2 regions of the Pseudomonas sp. KH_027 genome follow, and region 1 is predicted to be linked to the other one. Evidence: riboswitches for the same ligand, from Rfam matches in the RefSeq annotation. Region 1 holds a riboswitch; the other holds the start of a gene.

Region 1 (3,955 bases):
CGCGAAGCCGACCGCGACCACCAGATTGCCACCGGTGGTGGACAGCACACGCTGCCAGCCATCTTCCGGCGCCCAGGCCTCGGCGCTGTGTTCATGAGCGGCAACGCCGGCCGCATGCGCATGCTCGGCGACCTGTTCGGTGGCCGGTGCACTGTTTTCGAAGGTTTCCGCGGTCAGAATCAGCGGGGCGACCCAGAAGCTCTGCAACAGGGTCAGTAAAAGTGCTGCCAGCAGCCCGCTGAAGCCGGCCGTCTGCGCGATGCGCTTGATCATGGCAAACCTCTCAGTGGCACGGGAACGCGGCGCTGTGACGGGTATCGTGGGCAGCGTTATGCACCGCCTCGATATGCGAAAAGCCGGCGAAATACACCAGCAACGCACCCAACAGACCGGCACCGATGGCCAGAACCAGGCGTTGCGAGAGCGAGGCGCTGGCCTCGGCAGAATGTGTCAGGGTGCTTGTGGACATGATCGTTCCCTCTGTACTGGAAGTGAAAACCTAGCAGAAGGGAACGCACGAGGAGCCGAAATGCGGGCGCATTCAGACTTCCGGCTTGCGCCCGCCCACCGCGGGTTTGCCAAACTGTAATGATTCAGGCCGGTCTCCGGGCTTGCGACGACTGTGATTCACAGTGCCATGGGACTCGCCTTCCCATACCTCGCGGCACAGTGGCTGTACGATCCCATCATTCGCTTACCGTTGCGGGGGCAGCGTCGGACTAGCCGCAGGGGCGCACCGACTTCCCGTTTCACCTTGCGCACGACCGCGCAAGACACCTGAAACAGCCCTTCTAGGACATCACGGAACGCTGCCGAGCGTCAACTTCGGCGCACAGGGCGCAATCGGCTATCCTCTCCCATTTATGGGAGAGGGCCGGGGGAGAGGGCCGCAGCGAACACCGTTCACCAGCTGATTTGACCCGACTCCAAGCACTGCGTAGCCTTGCCGCTTCGAGGTTCTCTGCGCTGAATACGCGTCAGAGCTAAGAGGGAACATGGACAAATGCCATGGCTGCCCCCGCAACTGTAAGCGACTTGATCTCTTCCAATGCCACTGCCGTACGCGGGAAGGCGAAGAGAGGGGCCCCTGATTAGGGCGCGGGGCCAAGTCGCGAGCCAGGAGACCTGCCTCGAACTGCTGTGTACGACAACCGGGCGGGGTGATCCGGTGGCGAATTGCTGATGCGGGCCCGACTCTCGGGTGCACCAGGCTCGTCACGCATGCCCGCCGATCCGATTTCGCTTCGATCCGAACAGGGCTGCGACGCATGAAAAGCTTGGCCAAACTCCCCGTCACCATCGTTACCGGCTTTCTCGGCGCCGGCAAAACCACCCTGCTCCGGCACATGCTCAACAATGCCGAAGGGCGACGCATCGCGGTGATCGTCAACGAGTTCGGCGAACTCGGCATCGACGGCGAAATCCTCAAGCAATGCACCATCGGCTGCAGCGAAGAAGAAGCCGTCGGCCGTGTCTATGAGCTGGCCAACGGCTGCCTGTGCTGCACCGTGCAGGAAGAATTCTTCCCGGTCATGCGCGAGCTGGTGGCACGCCGTGGCGACCTCGACCAGATCCTCATCGAAACCTCCGGCCTGGCCCTGCCCAAGCCGCTGGTGCAAGCCTTCAACTGGCCGGAAATCCGCAATGCCTGCACCGTCGACGCGGTGATCACCGTGGTCGACAGCCCGGCCGTGGCCGCCGGCACCTTCGCCGCCTTCCCCGACCAGGTCGACGCCCAGCGTCGCGAAGACCCGAACCTGGACCACGAGTCGCCGCTGCACGAACTGTTCGCCGACCAACTGGCCAGCGCCGATCTGGTGATCCTCAACAAGGCCGACCTGCTCAGCCCCGAAGCCCTGGCCGCGGTGCGCGCCGAAGTCGCCGAGGAGCTGCCACCCGCGGTGAAAATCATCGAAGCCCGCAGCGGCGAGCTGCCGATCGCGGTGCTGCTGGGCCTGAATTCGGAAACCGAGCTGCACATCGACGCCCGTAAGACCCACCACGATCTGGAAGACCACGAAGAGCACGACCACGACGAGTTCGACTCCTTTTCCGTCGAACTGCCGGAAGTCGAGGAAGCCCTGCTGCTGACCGTCCTCAATGGCCTGGTGGCGCGCCACGGCGTGCTGCGCATCAAGGGCTTCGCGGCGATTCCCGGCAAGCCGATGCGCCTCTTGATCCAAGGCGTGGGCAAACGCTTCGACAAACACTTCGACCGTGCCTGGCGCAGCGACGAAAGCCGCGTCAGCCACCTGGTGATCATCGGCCAGGAGCTGGACCAGGCGGTTATCCGCAACGAGCTGCGTACGGCGTTGGCATGAAGCCAAACACGCTATCGCTCTTGCTTTCGCCCCCTCTCCCGCAAGCGGGCGAGGGATGCAAAGCCGCCGAGTCCCCTTAGCCATGCACCTGTTGCGCACCCAGCCCGGCGGTTTCGTCCCCGCCGACGGCATCGCCCATCTGGCGCAGACCCCCGCCGATGTCGTGATCCTCTGCACCGGCGACTCGCACCTGTCGCTGCTGGCCGAGGCGGCGCGCGATCTACCGGCTAACTACCCGAGCCTGCGGCTGGCCAGCCCGGCACAGTTGCAGAACCATGCCTCGGTCGACCTCTACGTCGAGGAAGTGCTGCAGCATGCCAAGGTCATTCTGATTTCCGTACACGGCGGCCTCAGCTATTGGCGCTACGGCATCGAACGCCTGGTCGAGCTCGCGGAACGCGGCGCGCAGTTGATTCTGGTGCCGGGCGACGACAGCCCCGACCCGGAGCTGACGGCGTTGGGCAATGTCAGCGCCGAGCAGGCTGAACGCCTCTGGCAGTACCTGCGCCAAGGCGGGGTGGACAACGCCCGGCAGCTCTATCACTACCTGGCCAGCACCTGGCTGGACGGCCACTACCGCTGGATCGAACCGCAGCCGCTGCCGCGCGTGGGCGTTTATCACCCGCGCCAGGCCAACGCCGGGCTGCGCCATTGGCAGGCGGATTGGCTGACCGGGCAGCCGGTGGTCGGCCTGCTGTTCTACCGCACCCATGTGCAGTCGGCGAATACCGCGTTTATCGACGAATTCTGCCAGCGCCTTAGCGCACAGGGCCTGAATCCTCTGCCGATTGCCGTCGCCAGCCTGAAAGAAAGTGCCTGCCTGGCCGTGGTCGAAGCGCTGCTTGATCAAGCCGACGCGAGCCTGATCATCAACACCACCGGCTTCGCCCAGTCCAACCCCGAGGCACCGAACCTGCGCCCGTTCCGCCGCAACGTGCCGGTGCTGCAAGCCATCTGCGCGCTGGACAACCTGCCGCTCTGGCAAGCCAACCCGCAGGGCCTGGGTTCCCGCGACCTGGCCATGCACATCGCCCTGCCCGAGCTGGACGGGCGGATCATCACCCGGCCGATCAGCTTCAAGGGCCTGGCCTGGCGCAGCGAGCGCAGCCAGAGCGACGTGGTCTGCTACCAGGCCGAACCCGGACGGATGGACTTCGTCGCCGAACTGGCGCGCCGCTGGATCGAGCTGGCGCGCCTGCCGAGTGCGGACAAGCGCATCGCCCTGGTGCTGGCCAACTACCCGACCCGCGACGGCCGTATCGGCAATGGTGTCGGCCTCGACACGCCTGCCGCGGCGCTGAATATCCTCCGCGCCCTACAGGTCGAGGGTTACCCGGTGCAGGACCTGCCCGCCAGCAGCACCGCGCTGATCCAGCAGTTGCTCGGCGGCGTCACCAACGATTTCGACAACCTCGACCTGCGGCCCTGCCACCAGAGCCTGGCGCTGGACGACTACCAGCGACAGTTCGCCCGCCTGCCCGCCGCCAATCAGCAGGCAGTGCGCGAACGCTGGGGTGAGCCTGAGCAAGACCCGATGTTTCGCGGCGGGCGGATGATGGTCGCCGGCCTGCGTTTTGGCCTGACCTTCGTCGGCATCCAACCGGCGCGCGGCTACCAGCTGGATGCCAGCGCCG
Region 2 (3,955 bases), 1.3 Mb from region 1:
GCGCTTGTAAGTCGGGCAGACGCCACGGGCCAGCGGCTCCAGCGCGCAGGCCAATTCAGAATAGTGGTAGGTGTGGCCGCGCAGGCGCCCTTCCGGCAATTCGACTTCCTGCAACGCCAGCGCCTTCAGGCGTTTGTGCATCAGCGCCGTACCGGGCAGCAGGCCGAGCAGTTCGCCGCACTCGCCATCTTTATCGGTCAATGCCTCGAGCAGATAGAGCATGCCGCCGCACTCGGCGTGGATCGGTTTGCCAGCGGCGTGATGGGCATGAATCGCCGCGCGCATCGGCTGGTTCGCCGCCAGCTGCCGCAGGTGCAACTCGGGGTAGCCACCGGGCAGATAGAGGCTGTCGACCACGGGCAGCGCAGCATCCTGCAAGGGCGAAAACGGGACCAACTCGGCCCCCAGCTCGCTCAGCAGGTCGAGGTTAGCCTGGTAGATGAAAGCGAAGGAGGTATCGCGCGCGACGCCGATACGCACACCGGCCAACAGCGGCTCGGTGCTCCGCAACTCATGCACCTGCGGCGCGGCAAAGCACACCGGCGCTGGCAAGCCAACGTCGGCACTCGCGGCCAAGGCATCGGCGGCGGCATCCAGGCGGGCGTCCAGGTCGGCCAGCTCTTCGGCCTGCACCAGGCCCAGGTGGCGGCTCGGCAGTTCGATCGCAGCGCTGCGCGGCAAGGCGCCGTACCAGCGAATGTGCGTCGGCAGGCAATCGCGCAAAATTTCGCCATGGCGGCTGCTGCCGGTGCGGTTGGCGAGCACCCCGGAGAATGGCAGATCGGCCTGGAAGGTGGCCATGCCATGGGCCATGGCGCCGAAGGTCTGGGCCATGCCGGAGCCGTCGATCAGCGCCAGCACCGGCACACCGAAATGCCGCGCCAAATCGGCGGCAGACGGCGTGCCATCGAACAGACCCATGACCCCTTCGATCAGGATCAGGTCGGCCTCGCCGGCGGCCTCCCAGAGCAGGCGACGGCTTTCCACCTCGCCGACCATCCACAGGTCGAGCTGATAGACCGGCGCGGCGCTGGCGCGGGCGAGGATCATCGGGTCGAGAAAGTCCGGCCCGCACTTGAACACCCGCACCCGCTTGCCCTGGCGCGTATGCAGCCGCGCCAGGGCGGCGGTGACGGTGGTCTTGCCCTGGCCGGAAGCCGGGGCGGCGATCAACAGTGCCGGGCATTGGCGTGCCGAATTCATACGGGGAACCTGTGCAAGGGTGAGTTCATTGGCTATGTCCCTGTATGACTTCGGGCCGGACTGCAGCTCTTTGTAGGAGCGGGCCATGCCCGCAATGGGCCGTTTCGCGGGCATGGCCCGCTCCTACAACAGCTAACTCATTTACTTGAACGCAGACGAAAAACCTCAAAACTCCACCCCTTTCTGCGCCTTCACCCCGGACTTGAACGCATGCTTGAGCAGGCCCATTTCGGTCACGGTATCCGCCGCCTCGATCAAACCGGGCGGCGCACCGCGACCGGTGGCGACCACGTGCTGCAACAGCGGGCGCCCGCCGATATCGGCCAGCACCGTATCCAGTGGCAGGTAGCCGTGCTTGAGCGCGATATTCAGCTCATCCAGCACCACCAGGCCAATCTCCGGGTCATTCAGCAATTGCTTGGCAACCGCCCAGGCAGCCACCGCCTTGTCGATATCGCGCTGACGATCCTGGGTGTCCCAGGTGTAGCCCTCGCCCATCACGTGGTAGCTGACCTCTTCGGGGAAACGACGGAAAAAACGCTCTTCGCCGGTGCTGGCCGCGCCTTTGATGAACTGCACCACGCCGACCTTCATCCCATGGCCCAAGGCCCGGGCCACCATGCCGAAAGCCGAGCTGCTCTTGCCTTTGCCGTTGCCGGTATGCACCAGCAACAGGCCGTATTCGTCCTGGGCCTGGGCGATCTTTTCGTCGACCAGGGCCTTCTTGCGCTCCATGCGAGCCTTGTGGCGGGCGTCTCTTTCTGCTGACTCGCTCATCGTTTCACCTCAGAACCTTGCTGCACGTTGAAGGCTGCCAAAACACCGCTGGAAGCGCGAAAGAGACTGTAGAAGCACGGTGACGAGAAAGAATAGCGCCCACCGCACGGTGGGAGAATGCTCGCCAGCGCCGAACGAATCGACGACACCGGGACCAGCAAAGGCATATTCATCAAGACAGGATCTGCGCCACTCACGCCCACACGACTCAGGCAGGGTAAGGCACACGGAGAACGACAGACGCGCCGGCCACAATGCAGCGGCCCACACGCCAGACAACGCCCTCCGCGATGCCGTGGACTGCGACAGGCCGGTCTCCGGGCTTGCGAGCGGAACACCTGAAGAACCGGTGTTCTGGAAACCGCACCTTCCCGTGCCAGGCACAGTGGTTAAAAAGCGGTTTCTTGGCTCGCCTACCGTTGCGGGGGCAGCGCCGGAATGGTTTGGCCAGGCTGTTGATTGAATAAACAGCGACAAACGCACCGGCTTCCCTGTTTCACCCCTTAGCGGGGCACCTGAAGCAAGGCTGGCAGGGTAGAGGCTTGGCACTGGAGCGTCAAATCCCAAGGCCGATTGCTGGCTGGGTGCGGCAACAGGCTCAACGTTTGGGCATAAAGCCCGCAGGCTTGCTCCCCAGCCAGTGCGCAAACGCACGGATGCTGGCGTTCTCCAGCAACGCTTCACGGCTGTTGTAGGCCAGCGCCAGTTCCTTCTCGCTGAAGGTGGCGTGAATATGGTTGTGACAGGCGCGGCAGACCCAAAGCGTGGCGGTGATGCGCTCGGTCTTGGCGAAGCGTTTCTGCACATAGGTTTTACCGTGCAGAGCCTTGGGAATCAGATGATGGCGGGTAAGCGGCAACACCCGGGCGCAAAGTTCACAGGCTTCGGCTTGGGGCGGCAGGCGGATGGGTTCAGGCATGTGGCTGCATGTCGTTCTTGCGCCCTGGCGGTGCTCAGCGTTTACGGCAAAGGGTCAAACCATCGCCAATCGGCAACAGTGACAGGTCCAGGCGCTGGTCGCTTTTCAGCCGGCGGTTGAGGGACTGGATGGCGCGGGTGTCAGCGCTGTCGGGCGCCTGTTCCAGCACACGCCCGCTCCACAGGGTGTTGTCGAACAGGATCAGGCCGCCAGGCCGGGTCAGCACCAGGGCATGCTCCAGGTAAACCGGGTAGTTGGCCTTGTCGGCGTCGATAAAGATCAGGTCGAAGCTTTCACTCTGCCCTTCTCGCTCCAGCAGGCCAAGGGTTTCCAGCGCTGGCACCAATCGCAGGTCGATGCGCTCGTCCACGCCGGCCTGCTGCCAGTAACGGCGGGCGATGGCGTTGTAGTCGCCGGGCAGGTCGCAGCAGATCAGTTGGCCGTCTTCGGCCATGGCGGCGGCCATGCAGAGGGCGCTGTAGCCGGTGAAAGTGCCGATTTCCAACAAGCGCCGGGCACCCGTGAGCTTGACCAGCAGCGCCATGAACTGGCCTTGCTCCGGGGCGATTTGCCAGCGCGCCATGGGCAAGGCCTGGGTTTCCTCGCGCAGGCGCTGGAGCAGTGGCGTTTCACGCAAGGAAACATCCAGCAGGTAGCCGTACAGCGCATCGTCGAGGTTAAGGGTACGGCCAGTCATGCAGCACTCCTAAGTGAATGGGCGCATACCGCTCAGGGACTGCGGGCAAGACTGGCGGGGCTGAGCACGCGCTTGGCATTCAGGTAGCTCTTCTGCCAATAGGCCGTCGCCAGGCTGTCCAAGCGCACGGTGCCGCCACTGGAGGGAGCATGGACGAAGCGCCCTTCGCCGACATAGATACCGGCATGACTGACCTGGCCGCCGCCACTGGTGGCAAAGAACACCAGGTCGCCGGACTGCAGCGCATCACGCCGCACATTCGGCGCACGCATGCCGATCAGCTCGCGGGTCGAGCGCGGCAAGGCGATGCCGGCGGCATCGCGATAGACATAACCGATCAGGCCGCTGCAGTCGAAACC

What was found. Region 1 has a riboswitch for cobalamin ahead of cobW (cobalamin biosynthesis protein CobW). Riboswitches for the same ligand answer to the same signal wherever they lie in the genome.
Region 2: it holds a riboswitch for cobalamin, as region 1 does, so the genes downstream of both, cobO (cob(I)yrinic acid a,c-diamide adenosyltransferase) here and cobW (cobalamin biosynthesis protein CobW) in region 1, are expected to answer to the same signal.

The regions. Positions count from the first base shown of each region.
Region 1 is NZ_CM174470.1:4,760,904-4,764,858, forward strand. Features, by position in the region: gene AC3IYG_RS22290 (CbtA family protein) at 1-273, opposite strand, end outside; gene AC3IYG_RS22295 (CbtB domain-containing protein) at 284-469, opposite strand; cobalamin riboswitch at 580-796, opposite strand; cobalamin riboswitch at 938-1,147, shown strand; gene cobW (cobalamin biosynthesis protein CobW) at 1,269-2,321, shown strand; gene cobN (cobaltochelatase subunit CobN) at 2,404-3,955, shown strand, end outside.
Region 2 is NZ_CM174470.1:3,425,336-3,429,290, forward strand. Features, by position in the region: gene AC3IYG_RS16050 (cobyrinic acid a,c-diamide synthase CobB) at 1-1,203, opposite strand, end outside; gene cobO (cob(I)yrinic acid a,c-diamide adenosyltransferase) at 1,369-1,980, opposite strand; cobalamin riboswitch at 2,272-2,514, opposite strand; gene AC3IYG_RS16060 (hypothetical protein) at 2,579-2,899, opposite strand; gene AC3IYG_RS16065 (O-methyltransferase) at 2,934-3,596, opposite strand; gene AC3IYG_RS16070 (C40 family peptidase) at 3,629-3,955, opposite strand, start outside.